Regions from separate parts of the Sphingobium sp. KKT206 genome, predicted to be linked through region 2. Evidence: predicted binding sites of a transcription regulator. Region 2 holds the regulator's gene; the other holds the start of a gene.
The links. The regulator LexA, encoded in region 2, represses DNA repair genes until DNA is damaged. The targets are predictions, from matches to a motif close to GTTCCNCNCTTGTTCT.
Positions count from the first base shown of each region.

Region 1: a site for LexA is predicted at 2,529-2,544, ahead of uvrA (excinuclease ABC subunit UvrA). Genes of this name have one in related genera too.

Region 1 covers NZ_CM145764.1:342,493-357,968, forward strand. The annotation lists gene uvrA (excinuclease ABC subunit UvrA) at 1-2,518, opposite strand, end outside; gene ACZ2HM_RS01685 (calcium-binding protein) at 2,779-5,433, shown strand; gene ACZ2HM_RS01690 (ArsO family NAD(P)H-dependent flavin-containing monooxygenase) at 5,571-6,623, shown strand; gene ACZ2HM_RS01695 (calcium-binding protein) at 6,787-9,714, shown strand; gene ACZ2HM_RS01700 (calcium-binding protein) at 9,781-12,396, shown strand; gene ACZ2HM_RS01705 (phosphotransferase family protein) at 12,458-13,333, shown strand; gene ACZ2HM_RS01710 (UrcA family protein) at 13,863-14,207, shown strand; partial or broken gene ACZ2HM_RS01715 (IS3 family transposase) at 14,426-14,611, opposite strand; gene ACZ2HM_RS01720 (IS110 family RNA-guided transposase) at 14,628-15,476, opposite strand, start outside.
Region 2 covers NZ_CM145764.1:992,880-1,008,355, forward strand. The annotation lists gene gltX (glutamate--tRNA ligase) at 1-1,028, opposite strand, end outside; gene ACZ2HM_RS04690 (ComEC/Rec2 family competence protein) at 1,095-3,242, shown strand; gene lexA (transcriptional repressor LexA) at 3,233-3,904, opposite strand; gene ACZ2HM_RS04700 (molybdopterin molybdotransferase MoeA) at 3,977-5,158, opposite strand; gene moaC (cyclic pyranopterin monophosphate synthase MoaC) at 5,155-5,625, opposite strand; gene trpC (indole-3-glycerol phosphate synthase TrpC) at 5,622-6,413, opposite strand; gene trpD (anthranilate phosphoribosyltransferase) at 6,410-7,402, opposite strand; gene ACZ2HM_RS04720 (anthranilate synthase component II) at 7,562-8,152, opposite strand; gene ACZ2HM_RS04725 (hypothetical protein) at 8,399-8,632, shown strand; RNA gene ssrA (transfer-messenger RNA) at 8,664-9,018, shown strand; gene ACZ2HM_RS04735 (tetratricopeptide repeat protein) at 9,313-9,696, shown strand; gene ACZ2HM_RS04740 (hypothetical protein) at 9,977-11,572, shown strand; gene ACZ2HM_RS04745 (TonB-dependent receptor domain-containing protein) at 11,665-14,334, shown strand; gene ACZ2HM_RS04750 (prolyl hydroxylase family protein) at 14,446-15,093, opposite strand; gene ACZ2HM_RS04755 (type II secretion system protein N) at 15,274-15,476, shown strand, end outside.

The DNA.
Region 1 (15,476 bases), 650 kb from region 2:
CGTCGGCGATCGAGTGGCCCTTGAACTTCACCTCCAGCGTTTCGCGATTGTAGCGCGCGCCGTGGCATACGTCGCACGTCACATAGACGTCGGGGAGGAAGTGCATCTCGATCTTGATCAGGCCATCGCCGGTGCAGGCTTCGCAGCGGCCGCCCTTGACGTTGAAGCTGAAGCGGCCGGGTTTGTAGCCGCGCGCCTGGGATTCGGGCAGCCCCGCGAACCAGTCGCGGATGTTGGTGAAGGCGCCGGTATAGGTGGCCGGGTTGGAGCGGGGGGTGCGGCCGATGGGCGACTGGTCGATGTCGATCACCTTGTCGCAATGTTCGAGGCCCGTCACCTTGTCATGCGCGCCGGCCAGGATGCGCGCGCCGTTGAGGGCGCGGGCGGAGGCGGCGTAGAGCGTGTCGATGGTGAAGCTGGACTTGCCGGAGCCGGAGACGCCGGTGATGCAGGTGAAGGTGCCGAGCGGGATCGACGCGGTGACGCCGCGCAGATTATTGGCGCGGGCGTTGTGGACGGTCAGCTTCTTGCCGGTGCCCTTGCGGCGTTTCTTGGGCACTTCGATGCGGCGGGTGCCGTTGAGATAATCGGCGGTGAGGGAGTTTTTGGCTTTGAGGATCTGCTTGAGCGTGCCCTGGGCTACGATCTCGCCGCCGCGAATGCCGGCGCCTGGCCCCATGTCGACGATATAGTCGGCGTGGCGGATGGCGTCTTCGTCATGTTCCACGACGATGACGCTGTTGCCGAGGTCGCGCAGGCGTTTGAGGGTGACGAGCAGGCGGTCATTGTCGCGCTGATGCAGGCCGATCGACGGTTCGTCGAGGACGTAGAGGACGCCGGAGAGGCCGGAGCCGATCTGGGAGGCGAGGCGGATACGTTGGGATTCGCCGCCGGACAGCGTGCCGCTGGTGCGGTCGAGGTTCAGGTAATCGAGGCCGACATTGTTGAGGAAGCCGAGGCGCTCAACGATTTCCTTGAGGATGGCGCGGGCGATCTGGTTCTGCTGGTCGTTGAGCTTGTCGGGCATCGCGGTGAAGAAGGCGAGCGCGTCCACCACCGAGCGGCGGGTGGAGAGGGAAATGTCCTCGCCCGCGATCTTGACGGCGAGCGCTTCGGGCTTGAGGCGGGCGCCGTGGCAGGTTTCGCAGGGCTGGGCGCGCTGGTATTTGCTCAGTTCCTCGCGCATCCAGGCGGACTCAGTTTGCAGGAGGCGGCGGTTGAGGTTGCCGATGACGCCTTCGAACGCCTTTTTGACCTCGTAGCTTTTGCGGCCGTCCATGAATTTGAGCGTGACCGGCTTGCCGCCGGTGCCGTGGAGGATGATGAGCTTCACTTCGCCCGGCAGGTCGGCCCAGGGGGTGTCGAGCGAGAAGCCGAATTCCTTGGCGAGGGAGCCGAGGACTTGCATATAATAGGGGCTGGGCGGGTTGGACTTGGCCCAGGGGACGACCGCGCCCTTTTTGAGCGAGAGGGCTTCGTTGGGGACGACGAGTTCGGGGTCGAACTCCTGCCGCTCGCCCAAGCCATCGCAGGCGGGGCAGGCGCCCATGGGGGCGTTGAAGGAGAAGAGGCGGGGCTCGATCTCGGCAATGGTGAAGCCGCTGACGGGGCAGGCGAATTTTTCGGAAAAGACGATGCGGTTGGCGGGGATGCCGGTGTTTTTCATGCCTTTGGCGGATTTGCCCCCACCGCCGTTCGTGTCGAGCGCAGTCGAGACACCTTGCGCGGCGTCTGGGATCGGTTTCTCGACTTCGCTCGAAACGAACGGACTTTGTTGGGCCACCTCAGCTACCGTGCCATCCGCCAGGTCCACGAACGCCAGCCCGTCCGCCAGTTTCAGCGCCTGTTCGAAACTGTCCGCAAGCCGCGTGCCCATGTCGGGGGCGACGGCGAGGCGGTCTACGACGACTTCGATGTCATGCTTGTACTTCTTGTCGAGCGCGGGGGCGTCTTCGATCAGCATCATTTCGCCGTCGATGCGGACGCGGGTGTAGCCCGCCTTCTGCCATTCAGCGAGTTCCTTGCGATATTCGCCCTTGCGGCCGCGCACGACCGGGGCGAGCAGGTAGAAGCGCGTGCCTTCGGGCAGGAGCATCACGCGGTCGACCATCTGGCTGACGGTCTGCGCGCTGATCGGCAGGCCGGTCGCGGGGCTGTAGGGAATGCCGACGCGCGCCCAGAGCAAGCGCATATAATCGTAGATTTCGGTGACGGTCGCGACGGTGGAGCGGGGATTGCGGCTGGTCGTCTTCTGCTCGATGCTGATCGCGGGGCTGAGGCCTTCGATATGTTCGACATCGGGCTTCTGCATCATCTCAAGGAACTGGCGCGCATAGGCGGAGAGCGATTCCACATAGCGGCGCTGTCCCTCGGCATAGATGGTGTCGAAGGCGAGCGAGGATTTGCCCGACCCCGAAAGCCCGGTGATGACGATCAGGCTGTCGCGGGGCAGATCGACATCGACGCCCTTGAGATTATGTTCACGCGCGCCGCGGACGGATATGTGGGTAAGGCTCATGTGGGGCGTTGTTCCAGATTTGTTCTAATTGGGCAATATCGAAATCGCCCACTGAAATGGCAACGCTGAGCATGTTCGGCAAGGCGTCCAAAGGGCCGACTGGGCGATCATTCATAAAAATGCACGATGCATAGTCCAGGTGAATTTAGTAATAATCATTGACGAATCCGGATCAAAAGATGTTGATTTATTATAATTATTTCATAAAGTAGCACAAAAAAAATATGTGTTCAGGCCTGTTGAGCCGCAAAGGGATTTTTATGGCTACTGCTGATACGACGAAACCAACTTTGACTTCGCTGAGTTTCCCGAAAACTGTGGACGTGAAGAATGGTGGCAAATATCTGACGTTTACAGCAGGTGCCAGTGATGTTGGGCTGGGCGTGGATTATGTCTATGTAGGCTTTACCAAAAGTTGGCAGTCTAGTTCGAGCAGGACATCAGCCTTCGTTGCTTACGATAGCACTGACAGCTACGCCGATGGCGTGTCTTCTCGCGAATATTATATCGACGCGACATCCGGAGCGGGAACATACAGTATTAGCAATGTAACTGTGTATGACAAGGCTGGAAATTATAGATATTATGAAGCCTCTGAGCTGGCAGCCATGGGCATAGCGACCAGTTTTGAGGTCGAGAGCAATCAGCTATCTGATTCGACAAAGCCAGTTTTGACGTCTCTAAGTTTTCCAAGTAGCGTGGATGTAACCGACGGTGGGAAATACCTGACGTTTACAGCAAGTGCCAGCGATGTTGGGTTGGGCGTAGATTATGTTTATGTAGGCTTTAACAAAAGTTGGCAGTCTAGTTCGAGCAGGACGTCAGCCTTCGTTGCTTACGATAGCACTGATAGCTACGCCGATGGCGCTTCTTCTCGCGAATATTATATCGAAGCGACATCCGGAGCGGGAACATACAGTATTAGCAATGTAACTGTGTATGACAAGGCTGGAAATTATAGATATTATGAAGCCTCTGAGCTGTCAGCCATGGGCATAGCGACCAGTTTTGAGATTGAGAGCAACCAGCCGTCTGACTCGACAAAGCCAGTTTTGACGTCTCTGAGTTTTCCAAGTAGCGTGGATGTAACTGACGGTGGTAAATACCTGACGTTTACAGCAAGTGCCAGCGATGTTGGGTTGGGCGTGGATTATGTCTATGTAGGCTTTACCAAAAGTTGGCAGTCTAGTTCGAGCAGGACATCAGCCTTCGTTGCTTACGATAGCACTGATAGCTATGCCGATGGCGCTTCTTCTCGCGAATATTATATCGACGCGACATCCGGAGCAGGAACATACAGTATCGGCAATGTAACTGTGTATGACAAGGCTGGCAATTATAGATATTATGAAGCCTCTGAGCTGTCAGCTATGGGCATAGCGACCAGTTTTGAAATTCTGGACTTCAATGCTGGTGTTACGGCCACAGTTGCAGCATCCGGTGTTGTCGCCGAAGGCACAGGCGCAACGCTAATACCATTGCTGACGCTGAAAAATATCGGAGCTTACACAGGGACTGTAACGCTCGCCTTCGACGCCGAGCAGTCGACCATGACGGCCAGTGAGGTCAATGTTCCGAACTTCAACGGCCTCTACAGTATTTCGCAATCGCCCGCTCGCGATTATGTGATCGATCTGCCGGCGATCGGCGTCATCGACGACCTTCTCATCGAAGGTGATGAAATATTGGCATTCAAGGTGGCAGCCAGTGGGCAGATATTTTCGTCGGGCAGTGACAATATCATCGTGAAGGTCACCATTGCTGATAACGATCGCGTCGGTACGGTCGGCAATGACGTAATGAATGGAGATGAGGGGCATAATCTGTTCGTTGGTCTTGCGGGTAACGATGTGCTGAACGGGTTTGGGGGCGATGACTGGTTGCAAGGTGGTTTAGGCCATGACCGGCTGAATGGTGGCTTTGGCAATGACCGTCTGGACCCTGGCGCGGGGAACAACATCGTCGATGGAGGCGCTGGGAGCGATATGCTGGTGCTGGCCGGGGTCAAGGCGAGCTACAGCTACCTTTTGTCTGGCGGCTGGACCTTTGTGGTGGGCGAAGAAGGCGCCTCGCGAACTGTAAATGTAGAACATGTCGCCTTTGCCAACGGGGCGCTGGGAAGTGCCGATCTGGCGGGTAGCTTGTCGGCGTTCGACGGGTTGCGCTATATCGCTGGTTATGGGGACCTGATCGCTGCCTTCGGATCCGATGCAGATAGCGCGACCGCGCATTATGTGGCGAGCGGCTTTGCCGAAGGGCGCGATGCCAAAGAGTTCGATGTGCTCGATTATATCGCAGGCTATGACGATCTGATCGCAGCTTTTGGCACCGACACGCAAGCGGCGACACGCCATTATATCGATGGCGGCTTTGTGGAGGGCCGCAGCGACGCCTTGTTCGATGGGCTGCAATATATCGCCTCCTATGCCGATCTGATCGAGGCATTCGGAACGGACGCGGACGCCGGGGCGCGCCATTTCATCCAGGACGGTCGTGACGAGGGACGGAGCGACGATCTGTTTGACGGGCTGCAATATGTCGCGTCCCATGGCGATCTGATCGGCGCGATTGGTACGGATGTGGAGGCGGCGGCCGAGCATTTCATCAAAAACGGCTATGGCGAAGGCCGAATGGCAGACGATTTTGACGGCTTGCGTTACATTGCGTCGAACGCGGACCTGATCGTCGCGCTGGGCGATGATGATGACGCGGCTGCGCGCCATTATATTCTGGCAGGGCAGCAAGAAGGCCGGGATGTCGACGGGTTCGATGCGCTGGCCTATGCGGCGGCCAATCCTGATCTGGCGGCAGCTTTCGGCAGCGACGTCGATGCGCTGACCGAACATTATATCGACACGGGCTATTTTGAGCATCGTGTGGTGGCTCCGGGCGCGGATATGTTCATGGCGGCCTAAGCGGATCATCCCGCGAAATGTCTGGCCAAGTGCGTCTTGCTGGCGCACGTTCGGCGTTACCGTGCCTCTGCCTGATCCTGCCATCTGCATCGCCGCTGGGGCGTGGCTGGCGGTGCGCCGATTGAGGATGTGATGCCATGACCGATCCTGTTCCACGCGATATCGTCATCATCGGGGGCGGGCAGATGGGGGTGGCGCTGGGCTATTATCTGCGCCGGGCGGGGGCGGATTTCCTGATTTTGGATGCGGAGGACGGGCCGGGCGGAGCGTGGCGGCATGGGTGGGAGTCGTTGCGGCTGTTTTCGCCCGCTGGCTATAGCTCGCTGCCCGGCTGGCTGATGCCGCCGCCGGCCCATGATGGCTATCCGACGCGCGATGACGTACTGGCCTATTTGCGGGACTATGAGGCGCGCTATGCGCTGCCGATCGAGCGGCCCGTGCGGGTGGCGGCGGTCGAGCGGGCGGGCGATGCTCTGGCGGTCGTGACCGACAAAGGGCGCTTTGCCGCGCGGATGGTGGTCAGCGCGACGGGCACCTGGTCGCATCCCTATATGCCCGACATGGCGGGGCGGGCGCTGTTTGCGGGGGTGCAGGTCCATTCCGCGCATTATGTCGGGCCGGATGCCTATGCGGAGCAGAGCGTGCTGGTGGTCGGCGGCGGCAATAGCGGGGCGCAGATCGTGGCGGAACTGGCGCCGGTGGCGCGCACAAGCTGGGTGACGACGCAGGAACCGTTGTTCCTGCCCGATGATGTCGATGGCCGGGTGCTGTTCGAACGGGCGGTGGCGCGCATGAAGGAGGCCCCAAGCGATGTGCCGGTGGGGGGCATTGGCGATATCGTCATGGTGCCGCCGGTCAAGGCGGCGCGGGCGCGCGGCGACCTCAGCACCCGGCGGCCGTTCACGCGGATGACGGCGACGGGCGTGGTGTGGGCCGACGGGTCGGAGACGGCGGTCGATGCGATCATCTGGTGCACCGGGTTTCGCCCGGCGCTGGCGCATCTGGCGGGGCTGGGCGTGGTGGAGGCGGATGGGCGCGTTCTGGTGGAGCAGCAGCGGTCGATCAAGGTGCCGCGGCTGTGGCTGGCGGGCTATGGCGACTGGTGCGGGGCGGGATCGGCCACGCTGATGGGCGCGGCGCGCACGGCGCGGGATCTGGCGGCGAGGCTGGTCGAGGCGCGGGCGGTTTAGGGGAGGGGGGCTTTGCGGGCGGAGGGGGCGCGCCTGCGCACGCAAGGCCACGGAACGGCACACGGCGATGACCCTGTCTGATCCTCGACATCATAGAGGCCGTAACAGTTGACCTGTCAGGATTTATTGTCCAGTCCATAGCCGAATAAGTCGGAGAAATGCTGTGGCCGTTACATTTGGTTCGCCTGGTGATGATGTATTTAACGGCACGGACGGTGATGACGAAATCTATGGTTGGACCGGTGCCGACATCATTTACGGCAATGGCGGCAACGACAAGCTGTGGTCCGGCACGGTCGACCCCTATGCGGGTGCCACGATAGACTGGACGGGCGTCGATATCGGCCTGGAGCATGACCAGATATTCGGGGGCGACGGCGATGACATCATCGGCGTCGGCACTGGCGACGATGTCGATGGTGGAGCGGGAACGGACCGGCTTTATTATTCCTTCTATGGCGCGACAGACGGGGTTACCATATCGACGTCCCAGTTTCTGGGCGAGGCACCGCGCATCGTCGCCGGTGGCACCATCCGCAACATAGAGATCGTGGTGCAGCTGGAGGGCAGTAGCGCCAGCGATGTGATCGATGCGGCGACTCAAAGCGAGCGGATCACGATCTTTGCCGGAGACGGTTTTGATAGCGTGACGGCGCATGACAGCAGCGTGACGCTCTATGGTGGTGCCGGCGATGACCGGTTTTTCAGTGGGACGGCGGCCGACTTTTTCAGCGGCGGCGAAGGAACCGACACGGTCGATTACAGCCGCTATGGCCAAGGCGTGACCGTCACCCTGGGTCAGTCAAACTGGGGCGAGGGGCCGGACGGCGATCAGTTCGTCGATGTCGAGCAGGTGGTGGGATCGGCCCATGCCGACACGATCTCCGGCAACGACCAGGCCAATAATTTGGAAGGTGGCGACGGCGATGACAGCCTGTCCGGGCTGGGCGGCGATGACCTGATGTTCGGGGGTGCCGGTAACGACCAGATGATGGGCGGAGACGGTGGAGACACGCTGTTCGGCGATGCAGGCGACGACCGCATGTCGGGGGAAGCCGGCAATGATTATCTGGTTGGCGGCAGCGGCAACGACCAGTTGTCCGGTGGCGACGGCGATGACGAACTGTCCGGCGGCCAGGGCAATGACCTGTTGGAAGGTGGGCGCGACAACGACACCATCTACGGCGGCATCGGTGACGATGTGGTCCGCGGCAATGATGGCGATGACAAGCTCTATGGCGACGGCGTCATCAGCAGCACTGGCGATGGCGACGATCTGATCGAAGGCGGAAATGGCAATGACCTGATCCGTGGCGGGGGCGGTGACGACACTCTTTATGGCGATTCGGGCAATGATGATCTTGCCGGGGGTAGTGGCAGCGACGTCATTTATGGCGGCGACGGCGACGACTGGATCGATGGTTTTGGCGAATATGGCTATGGCCTCGACGAGCATCCCGACAGTCTTTTTGGCGGTGCGGGCAACGACCGCATCAGCATATCCTATGGCGACAGCGCCGATGGCGGGATCGGCGACGACAGCCTTTTCGTCAACTTTTATTCCGGCGCTACGAGTGGTGTGTCCGCTGACCTGACGCTGTTGACCAATGGCGGATCCCTGAACATCGGTGGAGGGACACTGTCTGGGTTCGAATATGTTAGCGGTTTGTCGTTGACCCAGTTCGATGATGTCGTCGTGGCGGGCGCGGTACGCAGCGCGGCCGAAGGGATCAGCATCGATGGTTGGGGCGGAAATGATGACCTGACCGGTAGCCTGGGCGTCGATATGATCTATGGCGGCGATGGCGATGACATCCTGCGCGGCGGGCTGGGGCGCAACAGCGAGGTTTCGCCAGGTCTTGATCGTTTGTTCGGCGAAGCGGGTAACGACACTATCCTGATCGATCGCGACGGCGCATTTGCCTTTGGCGGCGAGGGTGACGACCGCATCATCGGCGGCGATGGCGACGATGAGATACAGGGTGACAATGGCGATGACGTTCTGAGTGGCGGCGGCGGGAATGATGCTCTCGCCGGCGGGGACGGTGTCGATTCCTTGCAGGGCGGCTCCGGGGACGACATTTTGGACGGCGGCGCTGGCGACGATCGCCTGTTGCCGGGGACGGGCCACAATATCGTCGACGGCGGGGATGGGTTCGATACGGTGGTTCTTACGGGTGGCGTTGCAAGTTACAGCTATCTCGTGTCGGGCGCTTCGACTTTCGTCATAGGCGAAGAGGGCGCTTCGCGGATCGTGAATGTAGAACATGTCGCTTTTGCCAACGAGGCGCTGGGAAGTGCCGATCTGGCGGGCAGCTTGTCGGCGTTCGATGGGTTGCGCTATATCGCTGGCTATGGGGACTTGATCGCTGCCTTCGGACCCGATGCAGATAGCGCGACCGCGCATTATGTGGCGAGCGGCTTTGCCGAAGGGCGCGATGCCAAAGAGTTCGATGTGCTCGATTATATCGCAGGCTATGACGATCTGATCGCAGCTTTTGGCACCGATACGCAGGCGGCAACACGCCATTATATCGATGGCGGCTTTGTGGAGGGCCGCAGCGACGCGTTGTTTGATGGGCTGCAATATATCGCCTCCTATGGCGATCTGATCGAGGCATTCGGGACGGACGCGGACGCCGGGGCGCGCCATTTCATCCAGGGCGGTCGTGACGAGGGACGGAGCGACGATCTGTTCGACGGGCTGCAATATGTCGCGTCCCATGGCGATCTGATCGGCGCGATTGGTACGGATGTGGAGGCGGCGGCCGAGCATTTCATCAAAAACGGCTATCGCGAAGGCCGAATGGCCGACGATTTTGACGGCTTGCGTTACATTGCGTCGAACGCGGACCTGATCGTCGCCCTGGGCGATGATGATGACGCGGCTGCGCGCCATTATATCCTGGCAGGGCAGCAAGAAGGCCGGGATGTCGACGGGTTTGATGCGCTGGCCTATGCGGCGGCTAATCCTGATCTGGCTGCCGCTTTCGGCAGCGACGTCGATGCGCTGACCGAACATTATATCGACACGGGCTATTTTGAGCATCGTGTGGTGGCTCCTGGCGCGGACATGTTCATGGCGGGCTGAGCGGTAGTGATAGTTCAAGCCGATGACGCTGCTGCGTTATGGGTTTAATGAGTTGAGGAGGGTGAGATGGATTTCACGGGTGGTGCGGGCGACGACATCTATACGGGCGACAATAGTGACGAATATATTTCCGGTTTGGGGGGAAATGACTGGTTGAGCGGCGGAGAGGGCGCTGACAATATTGCCGGTGGCGCAGGGGCAGATCGTCTCAATGGCGGGGACGGCAGCGATGTGCTGTTCTCCTTCGGTCGGACCACCAATATGATGGCACCCTATTTCCCTTTGTTGGCCGGCGTTGTTTCCGATGATATCTTCGCGGATGTCGACACGCTGATCGGTGGTGCGGGGGACGATTTTTTCTTCGCGGGCTATGGCGACCATATTGATGGCGGCAGCTATGATTCCTTCGGCAATCGGCTTTTTATTAGTTTTCAGGGCGCGACGTCCGGCGTGGTTGCGGATTTTCGTCCGCTGCAAAACGGCGAGTCGATAACGATCGGCGGCGGAATCATTTCCAACATCCAGAATATCGGCTTTTTGGAGGGAAGCGAATATGATGATTTCATCGCTTCTATCGACACTTATTATCCCAGCGGTGCTGACATATTCGGCCGCGGTGGTAATGATACCATCATCGCAGACTATTATTCTGGTTGGGGTGGTGCGATCTGGGGTGGTGATGGAGAAGACACCGTCGATGCGACTGGAGCGCAATATGGCGCCAGGGTATATGGGGAGGCCGGCAACGACATTATCCGGATGAACTACGGTACTGCTGATGGCGGTGATGGTGACGACATCATTTATGGCGGTTCGGCCTTTGGCGGTGCGGGCAACGACAGGCTGATCGATGTGATGAGTGGCGATGGCGGCGACGGTAACGACATCATTACCCTGAACTTCAGTTATTATGGCAACGGGGTCGCGACCGGCGGTCGGGGCGACGACCTGATACGAGGCACGGACTATGGTAGCGTGTTGGTCGGTGGAGAAGGTGCCGACGAGCTGTTTGGCGGCGCGGGTGCCGACTTGATCTATACAGGCGGCAGGAATGAGGATGGATCGGCCCTAGCCGATGTCGGCGTAGAAAAAGACTTCGTTTCAGCAGGCGCGGGTGCAGACACCATATGGGCAGGTGTAGGCGACGACGTTGATGGAGGAGATGGCGCTGACACACTCTACTATTCGTTCGGCGGCGCGACGACGGGCGTAGACATTTCTACACACCAGTTCCTCGGCGCAACAGCGCGGGTGATCGGTGGTGGAACGATCATCAGTATCGAGAGCCTAGCCGAATTACGAGCGAGCAGTTTCGACGACAGGATCGTGGCCACAACACAAGATGTCAGGCTGTCAATTTATGGCGGTGCAGGCAATGACGTTGTGACATCAAGTGGCAGTTCTATCACATTTCGGGGCGAGGAAGGGGACGACCGGCTGATCAGCGGCGAAGCGGCCGACATGTTCGTCGGTGGTTTTGGTACCGATACGATAGACTATTCCTTGTACACAAATGGCGTAACCGTAACTCTTGGCCTTTCTGGTGCAATCGGGATCGGCGGCGGCGGCGATAGTCTCATTAGCGTGGAGAATGTGGTCGGCTCTGCGTTCAGTGACGACATTCAGGGCAACGAGCTTGCCAATATGCTGGAGGGCGGTGCAGGTAACGATACAATTCACGGCGGCGCTGGCGATGATCGCCTGCTGCCGGGGACGGGCCACAATATCGTCGACGGCGGGGATGGGTTCGATACGCTGGTTCTTACGGGTGGCGTTGCAAGTTACAACTATCTCGTGTCGGGCGCTTCGACTTTCGTCATAGGCGAAGAGGGCGCTTCGCGGATCGTGAATGTAGAACATGTCGCCTTTGCCAACGAGGCGCTGGGAAGTGCCGATCTGGCGGGCAGCTTGTCGGCGTTCGATGGGTTGCGCTATATCGCTGGCTATGGGGACTTGATCGCTGCCTTCGGACCCGATGCAGATAGCGCGACCGCGCATTATGTGGCGAGCGGCTTTGCCGAAGGGCGCGATGCCAAAGAGTTCGATGTGCTCGATTATATCGCAGGCTATGACGATCTGATCGCAGCTTTTGGCACCGATACGCAGGCGGCAACACGCCATTATATCGATGGCGGCTTTGTCGAGGGCCGCAGCGACGCCTTGTTCGATGGACTCCAATATATCGCCTCCTATGGCGATCTGATCGAGACATTCGGGGCGGACGCGGACGCCGGGGCGCGCCATTTCATCCAGGGCGGTCGTGACGAGGGACGGAGCGACGATCTGTTTGACGGGCTGCAATATGTCGCGTCCCATGGCGATCTGATCGGCGCGATTGGTACGGATGTGGAGGCCGCGGCTGAGCATTTCATCAAAAACGGCTATGGCGAAGGCCGAATGGCCGACGATTTTGACGGCTTGCGTTACATTGCGTCGAACCCGGACCTGATCGTCGCCCTGGGCGATGATGATGACGCGGCTGCGCGCCATTATATCCTGGCAGGGCAGCAAGAAGGCCGGGATGTCGACGGGTTTGATGCGCTGGCCTATGCGGCGGCCAATCCTGATCTGGCGGCAGCTTTCGGCAGCGACGTCGATGCGCTGACCGAACATTATATCGACACGGGCTATTTTGAGCATCGTGTGGTGGCTCCTGGCGCGGATATGTTCATGGCGGGCTGAGCCGCGCCCGCCGCAAAAGGGCTGGCCAAGCGCGCTTGGCTGCGGCACAGCGCGCGCCATTATGCGCCTGCCTGATCCTTCCACCTTCATCGCCGCCGGGGCCAGTGCCGAGGTGTTCCGGCTGGGCGAGGGGCGGGTGTTGAAGCTGTTTCACGACGGGATCGACTCCAGCATCGTCGCGCGCGAATATGCGATCGCGCGGGCGGTGCAGGCGAGCGGGCTGCCGGTGCCGCGCACTTATGGCGTGCAGGAAGCGGGCGGGCGGCAGGGGATCGTCTATGCCGACATGGCGGGGCCGGACCTGCTCGCCTATATGGCGCGCAACCCGCATCGCGGGCGCTGGGCACTGGGCGAGATGGCGCGGTTGCAGCAGCGGATTTCGGAATGCCATGTGCCGACGCTGCGCAGTCGCAAGGCGATATTGCGCGTGGACATAGAGGCGGCACCGGTGGGCGAGCGGCTGCGCGCGGCGGCGGTCGATCGGCTGGACCAGCTGAACGAGGGCGATGCGTTGTCGCATGGCGACCTGCACCCCGCCAATCTGATCGTGACCGAGGAGGGGCTGGCGGTGATCGACTGGTCGCGCGCGGCGCGAGGCATGGCGGCGACCGATGTGGTGCGGACGGAGATGGTGATGCGCTTCGGGCCGGGCGGCGATGTCGGCGGCGAGGGCGGCGCGGCGGTACTGGGTTGGGCGGCGGCGAAGATGCGCGATGCGGCGAGCGCTTATTATGTGCGGCGGCACCGGGCGCTGACCGGGCTGGACCCCGAAGCGCTGGCGGCGTGGCGGGCGCTGGTGGCGCTGGCGTGGATGCGGCAGCGGGCGCCGTCGCGCGAAGCGGCGTTCGAGGCCTATCTGGTGGAGGCGTTGGAGGTGGCGGGGCTGCCGCCGCTGGAGCGGGACGCGGCGCCCATGTCGTTGGTCGGGCCTGATTGACGGTTGATCCCCCGCACATGCCGCCCAGCGGGAGCGGAGGGCCGATTATCGAACGGACGGCGCATCGGGCGTGCGCTGCCCTATAATGGCGGTAAGTTCAGAGACGGTTCAGCCCTGATGGTGTCGTCTCCGGCCTGACAGTTTATCCTGATCCCGGTGTGCCCGACAGCAACCTGGATACGCCCCCGGCCATCCCTTGCGCCGGGGGCGTTTTCTATTGTCCCTCCCATCGTTACGATTCGAGCTTTCCCTTACGGCACATGTCGTTCGTGGCGGCGCGAGATGTCGTTCGTCCTGCGGTTGGTCGGCGCGATTTTGCGCTTCGTCGGTGCAGGCGTCGTTCGCCGATGACGCGGGCTGCCGGTCGAAGCGGGCGGGCATCGGGCGGGGCGCGGGGCTAAACAGAATGGGCGAACGGGGCAGGACGCCGACCCCAAGACCCCGGCTCCCCCCGTTCGCACCCCGGCCCGCCGCGCAGCCCCCCATTTGGCGGCGGACCGGCCAAACCAGATTTTTAAGGAGATAGATGATGTTCCGTTCGACCCTGTTTGCCGCCGCCGCTTCCGCCATCCTGTTCGCTAGCGCCGGTGCCGCTTCCGCCGAGGATTTCGCGTCCAATGGCCGCACCAGCCCGGTCTATCATGGCGACCTCGACCTATCGAACCCCGCGCATCAGGCGCAGTTGCGCAGCCGCATTGCGCGTGCCGCCAAGCGGGTGTGCGCCGCCAGCGACCTCGCCACCGAGCAGGCATGCAAGGCCAAGGCGATCGCCCGCGTCGAAGCGCCGATCAGCGCGGCGATCGCGCGGGCCGAGACGAGCGAGCGCTATGCCGATGCGCGGGGCAAGGACGGGTTGCCGCTGGTCGCGAACTGATTGGTAGCGCGACGTGATAGAGAGAAGGCCCGGTGAATTGCCGGGCCTTTTTTGTGTTTCGGCATCCTCCCCTGGTAGGGGAGGTGGCAGGGCGTAGCCCTGACGGAGGGGTGTCACGCTATCGTGAGGGTGACACCCCTCCACCGCCTTCGGCGGTCCCCCTCCCCTTACAGGGGAGGATTGGACTTGTAACGGTTTTGTGCCGGTCACCTATCTCATTATGCCACCTTGGCTTCGAACGCGAGCGGGCTGATGCCGCCTAGATATGAATGGCGGCGACGGGTGTTGTAGAAGCCATTGATGTACTGAAAGATGGCGGCTTCTGCCTGACGCCGCGTCGGCCAGCTCTGCCGCCAGATGAGTTCCGCCTTCAGGGATTTGAAGAAGGTCTCGACGGACGCATTGAGGCTCCTATATTTGTCAAGCGCTGGTCAGAGATGCTTTTGGGCGACATAGGTGGGTAAAGATTTCGCGAACGATGTATCGCTTAAGGCAGCGTATAATCTCCCGGTTGCTCTTTCCCTCCATTTTTCGTTTGCTGACATAGGCAAGTGTCGGCGGATGGTTGCGCATCCGAACGATTGCAACCCGATATAGCGCGGCATTGGCTTGCCGGTTTCCACCACGGTTGAGTCGGAAGCGGTTGGTCTTGCCACTTGATGCGGGGATGGGACACACCCCGCAGAGCTTGGCGAGTGCAGCTTCGGAGCGGATTCGGGTGGGATCATCGCCGACCAGTATAAGCATTTCTGCCGCCGTCATCGTCGCGATCCCGTGCGATGCCAGCAACGTTGGTGCGTTGGCCATGACCAGTTGCTCGAGCGCCTTGTCGTGCGACTGAATTTCTTCGTGTAGAGCCAGCCAGCGTTGTGCCAAGGCCCGCAAGGCGGTTTTGGCCGATGCGATCGTCGAGGTCATTGCGCCGGGCCTGAGTGCAGCAATATATCGGATCAGCGCGATTTTTCCGTTTATCTGATCGAGCGTGTCGCGCAGCGCCGCAGGTGCGTTGATGATCAGGGTTTTCAGGGTCACCATGGCCTGCGACCGGCATTTGACTGCTGTGTCGCGTGCGATTTTGAGATGCCGGATCATCTCGACGGATCCTGTTTGCGTTTTGGGTTGGGCGATCGCCTGTCCGCCCAGCACCGACCGTGCGGCGCCTTCAGCGTCGAGGCTATCGCTTTTGCCATGTTGATAGCGCAACTGTCGATTAGGTCTGGTGACCTCGATGACTTTATGGCCCTGGGCCAGAAGATGGCGAGACAGCCC
Region 2 (15,476 bases):
TCTACGCGGGGCGCCACTAGTGCAGCCAGGCGGGCATCATCGGCTTCGCGCAGATAATGGCCGTTAAGATTCTCCAGCTTCTTGATGTCGAAGCGCGACGGCGAGCGGCCGACGCCCGCAATATCGAACAGTTCGATGGCGCGGGCGGTGGGGATGAATTCCTCGTCGCCATGGCCCCAGCCCAGGCGCAGCAGATAGTTCAGCACCGCTTCGGGCAGCATCCCCATCTCGTCGCGATAGGCGTCGACGCCGAGCGCGCCATGGCGCTTCGACAATTTCGCTCCGTCCGATCCGTGGATCAGCGGGATATGCGCGTAGATCGGCTCTTCCCATTCCATCGCGCGGAGGATGCACAGTTGGCGGAAGGCGTTGTTGAGATGATCGTCGCCGCGAATGACATGGGTGACGCCCATGTCATGATCGTCCACAACCACGGCCAGCATGTAAGTGGGCGTGCCGTCCGACCGCAGCAGGATCATGTCGTCCAGCTCGGCATTCTGCACAACGACGCGCCCCTGGACCGCATCCTCGATCACTGTCTCGCCTTCGCGTGGTGCCTTGAGGCGGATGACGAAGGGGGCACCTTCGGGCGCCTCTTCGGGTGCGCGATCGCGCCAGCGGCCATCATAGCGCATCGGCTTCTTGGCGGCGCGCTGTTCTTCACGGAGCGCGGCCAGTTCTTCCGGCGTGGCATAGCATTTATAGGCATGGCCGCCCGCCAGCATGGCGTTGGCGACTTCGGCATGGCGCGGTGTCCGCTCGAACTGGAACACGGGCGGTTCATCGCCGCCAAGGCCAAGCCAGTCCAGCCCGTCGAAGATCGCGGCGACCGCTTCCTCGGTCGAACGGGCGCGGTCGGTATCCTCGATCCGCAGCAGGAACTTGCCGCCATGATGACGGGCGAACAGCCAGTTGAACAAGGCGGTGCGGGCACCGCCGATATGGAGGAAGCCTGTTGGCGAGGGGGCGAAACGGGTCACCACCGGCTTGTTCATTCCCGTTGCGTTCACCGCCATATTGCCTGACATTCGCCCTTCTGATCCATGGATGCGATGCCCCCTAGCATGGCTTTCGAGCCACGACAAACCTCCCTTATGGTCGAGGTCGCCACACGCCTGCGCGCCGGGTTTACAGGGGTGGAGCGCTGGCTGGAGAAAGAGCGGGAGCAGGTGCCGCTTTGGGCGCCGATCGCCTTGGGAGTGGGCATCGCGACCTGGTTCGCGTTGCCGCACCGGATGGCGTGGCTGGCCTTTTGCTGCGGTGCGTTAGCGCTGGGCTGTGTGGGGGTTTTGCTGCCCGAAGGCGCGCGGTTGCGGCGGATGATGGTGGCGGGCGGGGTGCTGGCCTGCATGGGGTGTGTTCTCATCTGGGGGAAGGCACTGATGCTGGGGGAGCCGCCGCTGGCGCGGGCGACGTTCGTGCAGGTCACGGGCGATGTCCTGTCGGTGCGTGCGGTTCCGGCGCAGCAGATGGTGCGGGCGATGCTGCGGCCGGTCGGCGCGCCGACCCTGCCGCAAGTCATCCGGGTCAATATCGCGGAGAGCGACGTGCCCGATGGGTTGGGCGAGGGTGCGCGGATTCGCTTTCGGGTGCGGTTGATGCCGCCAGCGCCGCCCAGCGTGCCGGGGGGCTGTGATTTTGCCGCACGGGCCTATTTCCAGGGCATAGGCGCGACCGGCAAGGCGCTGAAGCCGATCGAGATGGTGCGGCCTGCCACAGGTGCGCCGCGGCTGCGGGCGCGGTTGTTTACGCATATTGCCGGACAAGTAGACGATCCGGCGAAGGGCATCGCAATCGCACTGGCGACCGGCGATCAGGGGGCCATTGCCGAGGTGGATGCCGAAGCGATGCGCAATAGCGGGTTGGCGCATTTGTTGTCGATCAGTGGGTTGCATGTGACGGCGCTGATCGGGGCTGTCATCTTTCTGTTGATGCGGGTGATGGCGCTCAGCCGCCGGGCGGCGCTCAACTGGCCTTTGATGCTGATCGCGGCCACGGGGGGCGCGCTGGCGGGGGTCGGCTATACGTTGCTGACGGGGGCGGAGGTGCCGACTGTGCGGTCCTGCATCGCGGCGCTGCTGGTGCTGGGCGGTCTAGCGATGGGGCGGGATGCGATCACGCTGCGGCTGGTGGCGACGGGTGCGCTGATCGTGCTTATCATCTGGCCCGAAGCGCTGGTCGGGCCGAGCTTTCAGATGAGTTTTGCCGCCGTCACGGCGCTGGTGGCCTTGGCCGAACATAAGCGATTCCGAGCCTTTGCCGCCGCGCGGGACGAGGCGCGTTGGCGCAAGATCGGCCGGATGCTGTTGGTGACATTGGCCACGGGCTTCGTCATCGAACTGGTGCTGATGCCGATCGCGCTGTTCCATTTTCACAAGGCGGGCATGTTGGGGGCTTTTGCCAATATCGTCGCGATTCCGCTGACCACCTTTGTCGTGATGCCGCTGGAGGCGCTGGCCTTGCTGTTCGATCTGGTCGGCCTCGGCGCGCCTTTCTGGTGGTTGACGCAGAAGGCGCTGACGGTGCTGTTGATGATCGCCCATGGGGTGTCGGCCAGTCCTTGGGCGACGATGTTGACGCCGTCGGTGCCGCCGTTCGTTTTTGCAGGGATGATGGCGGGGCTGCTCTGGTGTTTGCTGTGGCGCAGCCGGTGGCGTTGGCTGGGATTGGGGCCAGTGGCGGCGGGCGTCATAGCCATATTGCTGCTGTCGCCGCCCGACATTTTAGTGACCGGCGATGGCCGTCATGTCGCGGTGCGCACGCCCGATGGGCGCATGGCGATATTGCGCGCGGGGGCGGGCGACTATGTGCGCGATGTGTTGTCGGAGAGCGCGGGCTATGACGGGACGTTGGAACCGATTGCGCGACTGCCGCAGGCGCGCTGTTCGGATGATCTATGCGCGGTCGGTTTGATGGCGGCCGGGCGGCGTTGGCAGTTACTCATAACCCGCAGCTTTATGCTGGTGGACCGCGTGACCTTCGCCCGCGATTGCGCGGCGGCGGACATCGTGATTGCCGATCGTGGCCTGCCGCGCTGGTGCCGCCCGCGCTGGCTCAAGATCGACCGCCGCCTGTTGGCGCGAACCGGCGGCATGGCCATCGATCTGGACCATGCCACCATTCGCACGGTGCGTCAGGCTGGGGACGCCCACCCCTGGATGGTGCCGCCCCCTAAGCGATCGCGCCGCTATTATCCGTCGAAACCGCGCCCGTTGTATGCGCGGCCCCGATCTCAATTATAGCGGCGCAGCAGCCCGGCGAGCTTGCCCTGAATCTGGACTTGGCGCGGGTCGTAGATTTGCGGTTCATAGGCGCTGTTGGCCGGGTCGAGACGGACCCTTTGCCCTTCGCGGCGGAAATATTTGAGCGTGGCTTCATTCTCGTCGATCAGGGCAACGACGATCTGACCTTCGCGCGCGACTTCGGTCCGTTGGATCAGCGCGAAGTCACCGTCGAGAATGCCAGCCTCCATCATCGAATCGCCGGATACTTCCAGCGCATAATGGTCGCCTGCGCCAAGGAGCGCGGCAGGAACGGACAACATCGTTTGCCCTTCCATCGCTTCGATCGGGACGCCTGCCGCGATCCGGCCGTGCATCGGGATTTCGATCACGTCGTTGGCGGCAATGAGTTGTGGTGCCGACACCTGCGGTTTGGGCGCGATGACCGGGGCCGGGATGCGGTGCATGGCATCGGGCAGCTTCAAGACTTCGAGCGCGCGCGCGCGATTGGGCAGGCGGCGGATGAAGCCGCGTTCTTCGAGCGCATTGATCAGGCGGTGAATGCCCGACTTGGAGCGCAGATCCAGCGCATCCTTCATCTCCTCGAAAGAGGGCGACACGCCGCCTTCTTCCAACCGGGTTTGAATGAAGCTCAGCAATTCCTGCTGTTTGGGCGTCAACATGGCTGCGGTCCTCCGTGGAACGTATAAGGAACGCATAGGAAACAGATGAAGGTTAGTCAAGCGTCGGGTGGATCAGGGCAGGGGCAGAATTTGCACCGTGTCGCCGGTGGCGGCGGGGGGGGAAGCGGCGGGGCGGCGGATCAGGCAGTCGGCCAGGGCCATGGCGGCGGTGGCGGCGCTGTCTTGCGATGTGACCGAGACGATGCCGCCGTCGCTGCGGAAGGCGCGCAGATAATCGTCGCGGTCGCCGGTGGCGGGGAGGGGGGATGCGAGGCGGGCTTCGTGAAGGGGGGGGAGCGGAGCGCTTGCGCCTGCCATATGGCGAACCAGCGGGAGCAGGAACAGCGTGCCGGTGACGAAGGCGGAGACGGGATTGCCGGGCAGGCCCAGGAACAGCGCATCGCCGATCCGTCCGGCCATCAGCGGCTTGCCGGGGCGCATTGCGATCTTCCAGAAATCGAGCGTGCCGCCGGCTTGTGCGAGGGCGGGGCGGACCATGTCATGATCGCCGACCGATGCGCCGCCGGTCGAGACGATGATGTCGGCCTGGCGGGCGCGATCGAGCGCGTTCACCATGGCGTTGAGATCGTCGGCTACGATGCCGAGGTCGATGACCTCGCAGGGCAAGGCGGCCAGCATTGCGACGAGCATGGGGGCGTTGGAAGAGGGGAGAGCGCCCGGCGGGGTTGGTGCGCCGGGCGGCACCAGTTCGTCGCCGGTCGAAAGCAGCGCGATCTTGGGCCGCTGTCTGACGGGCAAGTGACCGTGGCCGCCCAGTACGGCCAGCGCGATCTGGGTCGGGCCGAGCCGTGAGCCTGCTTTGAGCAGGGGGGTGCCTTTTGCGAAGTCCGACGCGGCGGGGCGGACATGGCGACCGGGGGGAAGCGGGGCGGCGGTGGCGGTGAGGCTGTCGCCGTGGCGGGTCGCATTTTCCTGGATCAGGATGGCGTCGGCCCCTTCGGGCAAGGGCGCGCCGGTGAAGATGCGGCAGGCTTCGCCCGGAGCAAGGGGCGGTGGCGGTGTGCCGCCTGCGCTGCTGATCATGGTGACGCGCCAGGGGCCGGGAGCCTCCGCGGCGCGCACGGCATAGCCATCCATGGCGCTAAGGTCGGCCCAAGGCTGGGCGCGCTGCGCGAGGATATCGTGGGCGAGCCAGCGACCGGCGCAGGCCGTCACTGACACGTTTTCGGCGGGCAGCCGCTCGGCCAGTGCGAACAAGCGGGCTTGCGCCTCCGCAACCGGCAGCAGGCTCATGGCCTGTGCCAGTCGCCCGACTTGCCGCCGGTCTTGCTGAGCAGGCGGACGCCGTCGATGACCATTGCTTTGTCGATCGCCTTGGCCATGTCGTAGATGGTGAGCAGAGCGACGGAGGCGGCGGTCAGCGCTTCCATCTCGACGCCGGTCTGGCCTGCGGTGCGGGCGGTGGCGGTGACGCGGACGCCAGTATCGTCCAGGTCGAAATCGATCGTCACGGCGCTGAGCGCGATCGGGTGGCAGAGCGGGATGAGATCGGCGGTGCGCTTGGCCGCCATGATGCCCGCGACCCGCGCGACGGCGAGGACGTCGCCCTTCTTGACCAGGCCCGCGAGGATGGCGGCGGCGGCCTCCTCGCTCATCTCGATCCGTCCGTCCGCCACGGCTTCGCGCGCGGTCACGGCTTTCGCCGACACGTCGACCATGCGGGCTGCGCCGTCTGGGTCGAGATGGGTGAGGTCGCTCATGCGCCGGTCAGCAGGTGGCGAGTGGCGGCTTCGACATCGGCCTGTCGCATCAATGTTTCCCCGACGAGGAAGCAGCGGACGCCATGGTCGGCCATGGCGGTGAGGTCGGCATGGCCGGTCAGGCCGCTTTCGGCGACGAAGGTGCAGCCTTCGGGAGCTTTGCCCACCAGTTCGTAGGTGCGGGCGAAGTCGACGGTGAAGTCGCGCAGGTCGCGATTATTGACGCCGATCAGGCGTGAGCGAAGTTTCAGCGCGCGGTCGAGTTCGGCTTCGTCATGCACCTCTATGAGCGCGTCCATGCCGAGGCCAAGCGCGGTATCCTCGATATCCTTCATTTGCGCATCGTCCAGGGCAGCGACGATGATGAGGATGGCGTCGGCACCGAGCGCGCGGCTTTCGAGGATCTGCCAGGGATCGACGATGAAATCCTTGCGCAGCACCGGCAGCGCGCAGGCAGACCGGGCGGCCATCAGATAATCGTCATGACCCTGAAAATAGGGTTCGTCGGTCAGGACCGAAAGGCAGGCCGCGCCGCCCGCGGCATAGGCCTGGGCATGGGCGGGGGGATCGAAATCTGCGCGGATTAGCCCCTTGGAGGGGCTGGCCTTCTTGACCTCGGCGATCAGGCCGAAGCCGGAGCGGGCGGCATCGTCCAGCGCCTTGCGGAAGCCGCGTGGGGGCGTCTGTTCGCTGGCGCGGGCGTGGAGCGCGGCTATGCTGGTTGCGGCTTTGCGCCGGGCGACATCTTCGCGCTTGAAATCGCAAATCTCGATCAGCTTGTTGGTCATGTATAGGCAATCCAGCAATTGAGCAGGGCGTTGGCAAGGCCGCGGTCGATCGTCTCGGCGGCTTCCTCGACGCCTTCGCGCAGGTCGGCAACGGCATCCGCGACGACAAAGGCGGCGGCGGCGTTGAGCAGCACGGCGTCGCGATAGGGGCCAGTCTCGCCCTGGAGCAGCGCGCGCAGGGCGGCGGCATTATGCGCCGCGTCACCGCCTCTGATGGCTTCGACCGGATGGGTGGACAGGCCGAGTTCCGCGGCAGTGATGCGGTGCATCGCGATCAGGCGGTGGCCAGTAACTTCGGCCATGTCATTGCCGCCCGCCAGCGAGAGTTCGTCCAGCCCTTCGTCGCCCGATACGATCATGGCCCGGTCGACGCCCAGTTCGGCCAGCGCCTCCGCATAGATGGGGACATAGGCCGGGCGGGCGATGCCGACCAACTGGCGGCGGACGCCGGCCGGATTGGCCAGCGGTCCCATCAGGTTGAAGATGGTACGCTCACCGATCGCCTTGCGGATGGGGCCGAGGCGCTTGAGCGCTGGGTGGTAGTTTTGGGCGAAGAGGAAGCCGATGCCCAGATCCGCGAGCGTCGCTTCGGCGGTGGTGGCGGCATGGTCGAGATTCAGGCCCAGCGCTTCGAGCGTGTCGGCCGCTCCGGCCTTGGAGGACGCCGCGCGATTGCCATGTTTGGCGACCGGTACGCCAGCGGCGGCGACCACCAGCGAGACGGCGGTCGAGACGTTGAGCGTGTGATGGCCATCGCCGCCGGTGCCGCAGACGTCGATGGCTCCGGCGGGGGCAGTGACCGGGATCATGCGGGCGCGCATGGCGCGGGCGGCGGCGGCGATCTCGATCGCGCTTTCGCCGCGTCGGGCCATGGTGACGAGGAAGGTCGCGATCTCCGCTTCCGGCAGGTCCGCATCGAACAGCAGGTCGAAGGCGATGGCGGCAGCCTGCGCGTCGAGCGGCGAGGAGGGGTCGGGCAGGCGGGTCATGACGCTTCGCCTTAGTCGGGACAGGGCCGGTAAGTCGAGAGGCCGTTTGGGCTTAACTTCGCACTTTTCCCGCACAATTTGAAATATGATTTCCTATTGCCGACAGATTTGGAAAGTGACCGGCGCAGCATAGCAAAGCCCATCCCGATAGGACAGGCGTCAGGCGGCTTCGCGCGTCTTCACCTTCATGCCGGCGATCCGCATGAAATTGGCCAGCATGTCGTGGCCATGTTCGGTCGCGATGCTTTCGGGGTGGAATTGGACCGAGTGGATCGGCAGGGTCGCGTGGCGGAAGCCCATGACCGAGCCATCCTCGCTGGTCGCGTTGACCACCAGTTCGGCGGGAATATTCTCGACGATCAACGAGTGGTAGCGGGTGGCGGTGAAGGGCGAGGGGATGCCCGCGAACAAGCCGGTGCCGTCATGGGTGACGGGTGAGGTCTTGCCGTGCATGAGGCCGCCGCGCACGACCTTGCCGCCGAAATGCTGGCCGATCGCCTGATGGCCAAGGCATACGCCGAGCAGGGGGGCGCCCGCGTCGGCGCAGGCGGCGACGAGGTCGAGGCTGACGCCCGCTTCGTTCGGCGTACAGGGGCCGGGCGAGAGCAGGAAGGCCTTGGCGCCGCTGGAGAGGGCCTGGCCCGCCGAAATGGCGTCGTTGCGGACGACTTCGACCCGCGCGCCCAGTTCCATCAGATAATGGACCAGGTTCCAGGTGAAGCTGTCATAATTGTCGATGACGAGGATCATGGGGACAAGGCTATAGGGCGGTCGGCGGGCGAGGGGAAGCGGGCGCGTGTGAAGAAATATCGCAGCCGAAACATCGGGACAAAAGGGCGTTGCGCCTGCTATGGGCAGCCATCGACGCGAACCCTGCCTGCAAGCATTCGCGTGACCGAGAGACGATCGCGCTCCCGCTTGCCAGCAAGGAGCGACCCTCTTGGGCGATCTCAACCATTATATAGGCTGTCGCACTGGTTCGAAGGACCAGGGCATATGAGCCGCGCGATCAATATCAAGGCGGAACTGGCCGACGTCAAAGCCATGTGCGAACGCCACACTCTCGCGATTTCGACCATCGAGGCGCTGCCGGCCGGGGGCACGCGGGTCGTGATGCTGAACCCTGACGGGGCCGAGCGCTTACGGACGCTGATGAAGGGCAAGCTGATCGATACGCCTGTGGTGCGGTCGTCCCTGTTCCTGGCGCGGCAGCCACGGTCGGCGGGTTGATAGAGTCTGTCGGCGTGCAACGCTGACGGAACATCTTGAAAAGCCGTGCGGGCGCGCGCATATAGAGCGTGCCGGGTTCGCCCGGCTATGGTGATAAATTGTGTCGTATAATAGACGCAGCGGACCCGGGGGCAGTACCCGGCGGTTCCACCACATATCCCGATGGGCGTCATGCCCGGCGGGATGTCTGACGGGGCCGAACTAGGATCGACGTGTGTTCAAAGGCGATGTTTTTACCCGGCCCGTGTAAGCCGTTAAACTGTGCAAAACTCACAAGTGCCAACGATAACGAAGCACTCGCCATTGCAGCGTAACTGAGGGCCTCACGGCCTGACGTTACCCTAAAATAGCGCGGTTGAACCCACCGGGCAACAGAAGGGAATTCAGCGGCCTCCGGGAGGGCCGGGCAACAGAACCTCCCGGACCTTATTCCCTGACATCGTTGTTCTTGGCCTCGCGTGCGATCTTCGCCGGAGCCTTACCCGCGACTCACGTCGCGAATCGATGGACATGAACCTGTCCTTTCGATTACGATTTTATGACAGTGGGATGAAATATTCATAAGCTGCTGTTTTTACGTGAAACAAATTTGTTTCATCGAAAATGCGCACTCTTGCGTCCATGTCATCTAAATGAAATACTCCTGGCTATAGTAAGAAGTTTTTTTCAGGAGAATTGGGATGAAGACGGTAGCGGTAATGATGGGTTTTGCGCTGGCTTGTGTCGCGCCGGGCATGGCTCAGGCCGCACCGGACGAGGTCGTCGTCGTGGGCGTGCCCGATGGCCGCCTGGCCGCAGGATCGCTGATGCGCGGCGATTTCGATAAGGCTGCGCGCCGGCTGAACGCGGTTCGCCCCGATGCGGCGAGCGATCCGGCTCGACTGATCAACCTTGGTCACGCTTATCTCGGCATGGGTCGCGTCGCCGACGCGCATGATGCCTATAAGAGCGCCCGCTTTGCGCCCGAATCCGTGCTGGTTCTGGCCAATGGCGAAGAAGCGTCTTCGCGCGACATTGCGCGCCGCGCGATTAGCCGCATCCAGACCAGCTACGCCATGCGCTGATTATTCAACCTTTGCATGCAAGTTCGTATTATAGGGTAAGGGTGTCGCTCATGAGGGCGGCACCCTTACCCTTGTCCTTATGGCAATTGTCATCATAGTGACATGTGAGTCATATAATCGTCATATAAATGACGCTCCAGTGTCATGAAATACCAACAAGCCTGTCACGTCCCGCGCCTAATTGCCCTCCTTGAGGGTGACAGGGGGCGTTATCCGATTCGATTTTCCCCTGCGCTCCGCATCCTGAACATATCCCGGCAGCAGCCGGAGCGGAGACGACATGGCCAAGATTAACCGTATCCAAACGATCCTGATGGCGAGCTGCGCTTGCGTCGGTCTGAGCGCTTGCGGCGCAGACGACATCTCCTCGCCCGGCGAAGGCACCATCGTCATTCCCGCGCCGACGCCAACGCCGACGCCGACCCCCACGCCAACGCCGACCCCCACGCCGACCGGCGTGACCCCGGCGGCGGAATGCCCCAACATCTCCGGTTCGGCTGACCTGACCGCGCGCGGCACCATTTCGGACAAGAATGGCAACACCTGGCTGAACTGTGGTTTCCCGACCCGCTTCACCGAAAGCACCACTTTGCCGAAGGTTGCCGGTGTTCTTTACTCGCTCCCCGGCCGTGTCGACGTCGGCACCGACCAGGGTGCCGCCAGCACCAACACCGAAGTCACGCTGAACATCGAGCCCGGCGTTGTCGTGTTTGCGACCACGGGTGCGGCCTATCTGGCCGTCAACCGCGGCAACAAGATCAATGCTGTTGGCACGCCATCGCAGCCGATCATCTTCACCAGCGAATCGAACGTCCTGGGCAACGCCGACGATCAGACGTCGCAGCAGTGGGGCGGCGTCGTGCTGCTTGGCCGTGCGCGGATCACCGATTGCATCGCGCCTGCAGCAGCGGCCGGCACGGTCGCGTGCGAACGTGACACGGAAGGCAGCAGCGGCGCTCTGTATGGCGGCGCCAACGATGCCGACAATTCGGGTCGCATGTCCTATGTGCAGATCCGCTATTCGGGCTTCGCGCTCGCCGGTGGCAGCGAATTGCAGGGTCTGACCCCTTCGGGCGTCGGCAGCGGCACGCAGCTTGACCACATCCAGGTTCACAACAGCTCGGACGATGGCATCGAAGCCTTTGGCGGCAACGTCCACTTCAAGCATCTGGTGTTGACCGGCAACGAAGACGATAACTTCGACTCCGACGTCGGCTATCGCGGCACCGTGCAATATGTCATCAGCGCCCAGCGCGCTGGCAACGACATTGGCGACGGCTTCCTCGAAACCGACTCCAACGGTGGTTCGGCCGCCAACAATGGCGAAGATGCGCTGCCGCGTCAGTATCTGAAGATGGCGAACTTCACCTACATCCACCGTTCGACCACGGGCAGCAACGGTTCGGCCATGCTGCTGCGCGGCGGTGCGGACCTGACGCTGGCCAACGGCATCATCGTTGCGCCGACCAACAGCTGCCTGCGTATCGACAGCACGACCACGACCCGCGACGCCGACACGGCGCTGCAGGACGCGGGCAAGCCGCGCTACATCTCGGTTGTGATGCAGTGCAACAGCACGCCGTTCAAGGGCAGCCGTGGCGTCGATGCCGCCGCCGTCCAGTCGATCTTCGAAGCCGGTGCGAACAGCACGATCAGCTACACGCCGTCGCTGACCAGCCTGTTCATCAACGGTGCGACCGAAACGGCGCGCACCGCGATCGATCCCAAGACGCTCGACGCAGCGTTCGACACCACCAACTATATCGGTGCGGTCAAGGACAGCAGCGACACCTGGTATGCCGGTTGGACCTGCAACTCGGTGACCGCCAGCTTCGGCAGCACCAGCGGTAACTGCACCGCCATTCCGACGACCTGATCGGACCCACGACCTCAACAGGGGCGGGGGAGCGTGCATCTGCGCTTCCCCGCCTTCTTTTGCACTGCATATCCCAAAGGGGGACATTTAGCATGTCGAAGCCGCTCAGCCTGGCGCGCCTGCTCCTGATTTCATCCGCTCTGGTCGCGCCTGCGGCCATGGCGCAAATCGACGCCGGTGGTGCCGTGTCGCCCGCCGCTGCCCAAGAAGACGCGCAGCAGGACGGGGTCGATGTGTCGATCCCTGGTGCGGACATCGTCGTCACCGGCCGTCGTACCAGCAATGTGTCGCAGGCCGCGCCGCAGGTGGTGAACGTACTGTCCGCCGCCGACATCCGCCGCACGGGCGAAGGCGATATCGCCGGTTCGCTCCAGCGCGTGACCGGCCTGTCGGTAGTGTCGGGCGGCTATGTCTATGTCCGTGGTCTTGGCGATCGCTATTCGCTCGCCCTGCTCAACGGCTCGCCGCTGCCAAGCCCCGAACCCTTGAAGCGCGTCGTTCCGCTCGACATTTTCCCGACCAGCGTGATCGCTTCGACGCTGGTGCAGAAGACCTATTCGGTCAACTTCCCCGGCGAATTCGGCGGCGGCGTCATCAACCTGACGACCAAGGCCATTCCGAGCGAAAGCTATCTGGAAATCGGCGTCGGCAGCTCGGCCAATACCGAAACGTCGGGCCAGATGGGCTATACCCATTATGGGGCCAAGTCCGACTGGACCGGTTTCGACGACAGTTCGCGCGATGTACCGCCGCTGCTTCAGCAGGCGATCAATAGCGGCGTGCCATTCCCGAATCTCAGCCGGGCCGAACAGCAGGCCATTTCGATGCAGTTCCTGAACTCCGCCACGTCGGTCGTTCAGCGGACCAACAGCGCGCCCTTCAACTTTTCGGGCTCGATCAACGGCGGCACCGCCGTCGATGTCGGCAGCGACGGACGGTTGGGTGTGATCGCGACTGCGTCGTACAGCAACAAGTGGCGCACCCGCGAAAACCTGCAGCAGGCGTCGCTCGATGTCGCGGCCGGTGCGGGCCGCAGCTATAATCAGGTCAGCACCGACAATGAAGTCACGGTCAACGGCCTCGTGGGCTTCGGGCTGGAACTGGGTGACCAGAAGCTGCGCTGGACCAACCTCTATATTCGCGACACGTTGAAGCGCAGCGCGCTGGCGATCGGTCAGAATGATGGCACCATTCAGGAAGCCGATTTCCTGCAGCAGAATACCGCCTGGTATGAGCGGCAGTTGATCGACACGCAGTTGGTCGGTGAGTTCAAGCTGTCTGATGCGCTCAGCCTCGACATGCGCGGCGGCTTTGCCAATTCGCAGCGGGAAGCGCCCTATGAGCGCGAGTTCGTCTATGTTCGCACCAACCGCGATCTGGCCATCGATCCGGTCGGTGACCGTTTCGTCAATGCGCTCAACCGTCAACGCGGCGATGCGTCGGTCACGTTCAGCGACCTGAACGAAGATCTGTGGTTCGCGGGCGTCGATCTGAGCTACAAGATCGCACCGGGCTTCTCGCTGACGGCAGGCTATGCCTTCAACGACACCAAGCGTCGGTCGTCGCGTTACGAACTGCACTTCGATGCGGTGAACCTGCCGGTCCCCGTGCAGCAGTTGCGTCCCGACTTCCTGCTGTCGGATGCGTCGATCCAGCTCTATGATATCGGCTTGCTGGAATTTTCGGGCAACTACCCCGTTTATGACGCAGCGCTGCGGACCCATGCCGGCTATGGTCAGGTGCAGGCGGAACTGTTCCCCGGCCTGTCGATCAACGCGGGTGTTCGTTACGAAAAGGGCGACATGTCGGTAACCGGCGTGGACGTCTACAGCACGGGGCTGACCCCGTTCAACGAGATCCGCAACGATTATTGGTTGCCAGCCGTGACGGTCACGGTCGAAGCGGCCAGGGGTCTGCAGTTGCGCGCCAGCGCGTCCAAGACGATTGCCCGGCCGCAATTCCGTGAATTGATTGCCCAGCCTTATCTCGACACCGAATCCAACCGTTTCTTCCGCGGCAATCCCTTCTTGCAGGACAGCGAGTTGTGGAACGCCGACGTTCGGGCGGAATGGTATATGGGGCGTGACGAGCGGATTACGGCTGCGGCTTTCTACAAGAAGATCGACAATCCGATCGAAACCTACACCACGATCACCGACACCTATAATGTCACGACCAGCTTTGCCAACGCGCCCGAAGCGACGCTCTATGGCGCCGAGTTGGAAGTGCAGAAATATATCCCGCTCGACGGCTGGTCGGAATCGTCCTTCTTCCAGAGCCGCCGCATCGTGCTGATCGGCAACTATACCTACACCCAGTCGGAACTGAAGGTGCAGGATGGCGATACGACCATCCCCTACACCTACACTGTGGGCGATCCGCCAGCCGCGTCCGACTTCTTCCTCGACGGCGTGCCGTTGACGGGTCAGTCGGACCATCTGGTCAACCTGCAGATCGGCCTGGAAGACACGGACAAGCTGTCGCAGCAGACGCTCTTGCTGACCTATGCCAGCGACCGCGTGACCAGCCGTGGTCCCAACCTGCAGCCGGACATCAAGGAACGGCCGGGCGTACAACTCGACTTCGTGGCGCGGCAGGGCGTCAAGCTGCCCGGCGGCATCAACAGCGAGTTCAAGTTCGAAGCCCGCAACATCCTGGGCCGCAAGTTCCAGGAGTTCCAGGAGCAGGACGGCAACCGCGTCTATTATAACCGCTACAAGATCGGCACCACCATCGCCGCGTCGATGACGGTAGCCTTCTGATATAAGCCGCAGGGCCGCCTGCACGGCCCTGCGGTTTGCCAAGCGACCGGCTCGTTTCGTGCGAGCCGGTCGTTTTGCGTTTTGGACGCTTATCGCCGTCCTATTATCCGCTCAGCCCCAGGGCTTTTCGCGATACCATTTGGTGATGACATGCTTGACGCCGCTGCGCACTTTCATGCCGTGGTGGATGCTGGCGGGGTTGGGCTGACCGGGTGCGAGACGGTTGTTCCAGGCGAGCAATTTGCCGGTCTGGGGCTGGACCGTCTTGCCGATCTTGGTGAAGCGGGTCGCGCCGCCCGCTGTTGGTTCGTTCAGATAGACCATCAAGGTCCAGGTGCGGTTGCCCGCGACCGAGCAATAGGTCGCATAGTCCGCGCCCTTGGGGTCGAAATAATCGGTATGCGCCTTGAATTCCTGCCCGACATCATAGCGCTGGCCCTGGATCGGTTCGCCATAGGCGGTCGCGATCCCGGCAAAGGCGTCGAGCCGGGCGTTGATGGCCGCGACGAACGGGTCGCCGTGATCGAGGTCGCAGGTTTCGCTGGTGCGGAAATAGCCGTCGCCATTGGCGTCGGCGATCGTGGAGGGGCGACGCTGGGCGTCGATTCGCTCGATCAGCGCGGTGCAATCCTGCGCGGAGAGAAAATCGCGCAGGATGAACAGGGTGAGTTCCTTGTTCGGCACGCGCTGCACGCGGGCGTGTGCGCCGATCCAGGCAGGATCGGCGTCGGCGGCGGTGGTGATGGTCTGGTCCGTCATGGTCGGTCCTGCAATGGCGGTCGGATGCGGTAAAGACGCCGCCGTAGCTATCGTTCAGCCGCCAAAAAGCAAGCGATGTGCGTGCCTGCCATCATGTCATATTACAGTCATATAAACGTCATCGTCCCGTAAGGAGAAATGCCTAGCAGGCTCCCACATCAAAGGGGGCTTCATCAGATCATGCGAGTGCCGTTTGGCCAGACTGTGCGCGGGTGGAGCGAGCGTAGACCGCGGGGCTTGCCGCCGTTCGACGGGTGGCGCCTGCTGGAACGCGGCCTGTTGATGTTGCTGGCGTTGCAATTGGTGCGGCTCGTCTGGGCGGTCGTGGTGCTGGTCGGCAGCTTCGGACCATGGGAAGGGCGCCAAGCGCAAATCCTGTCGCC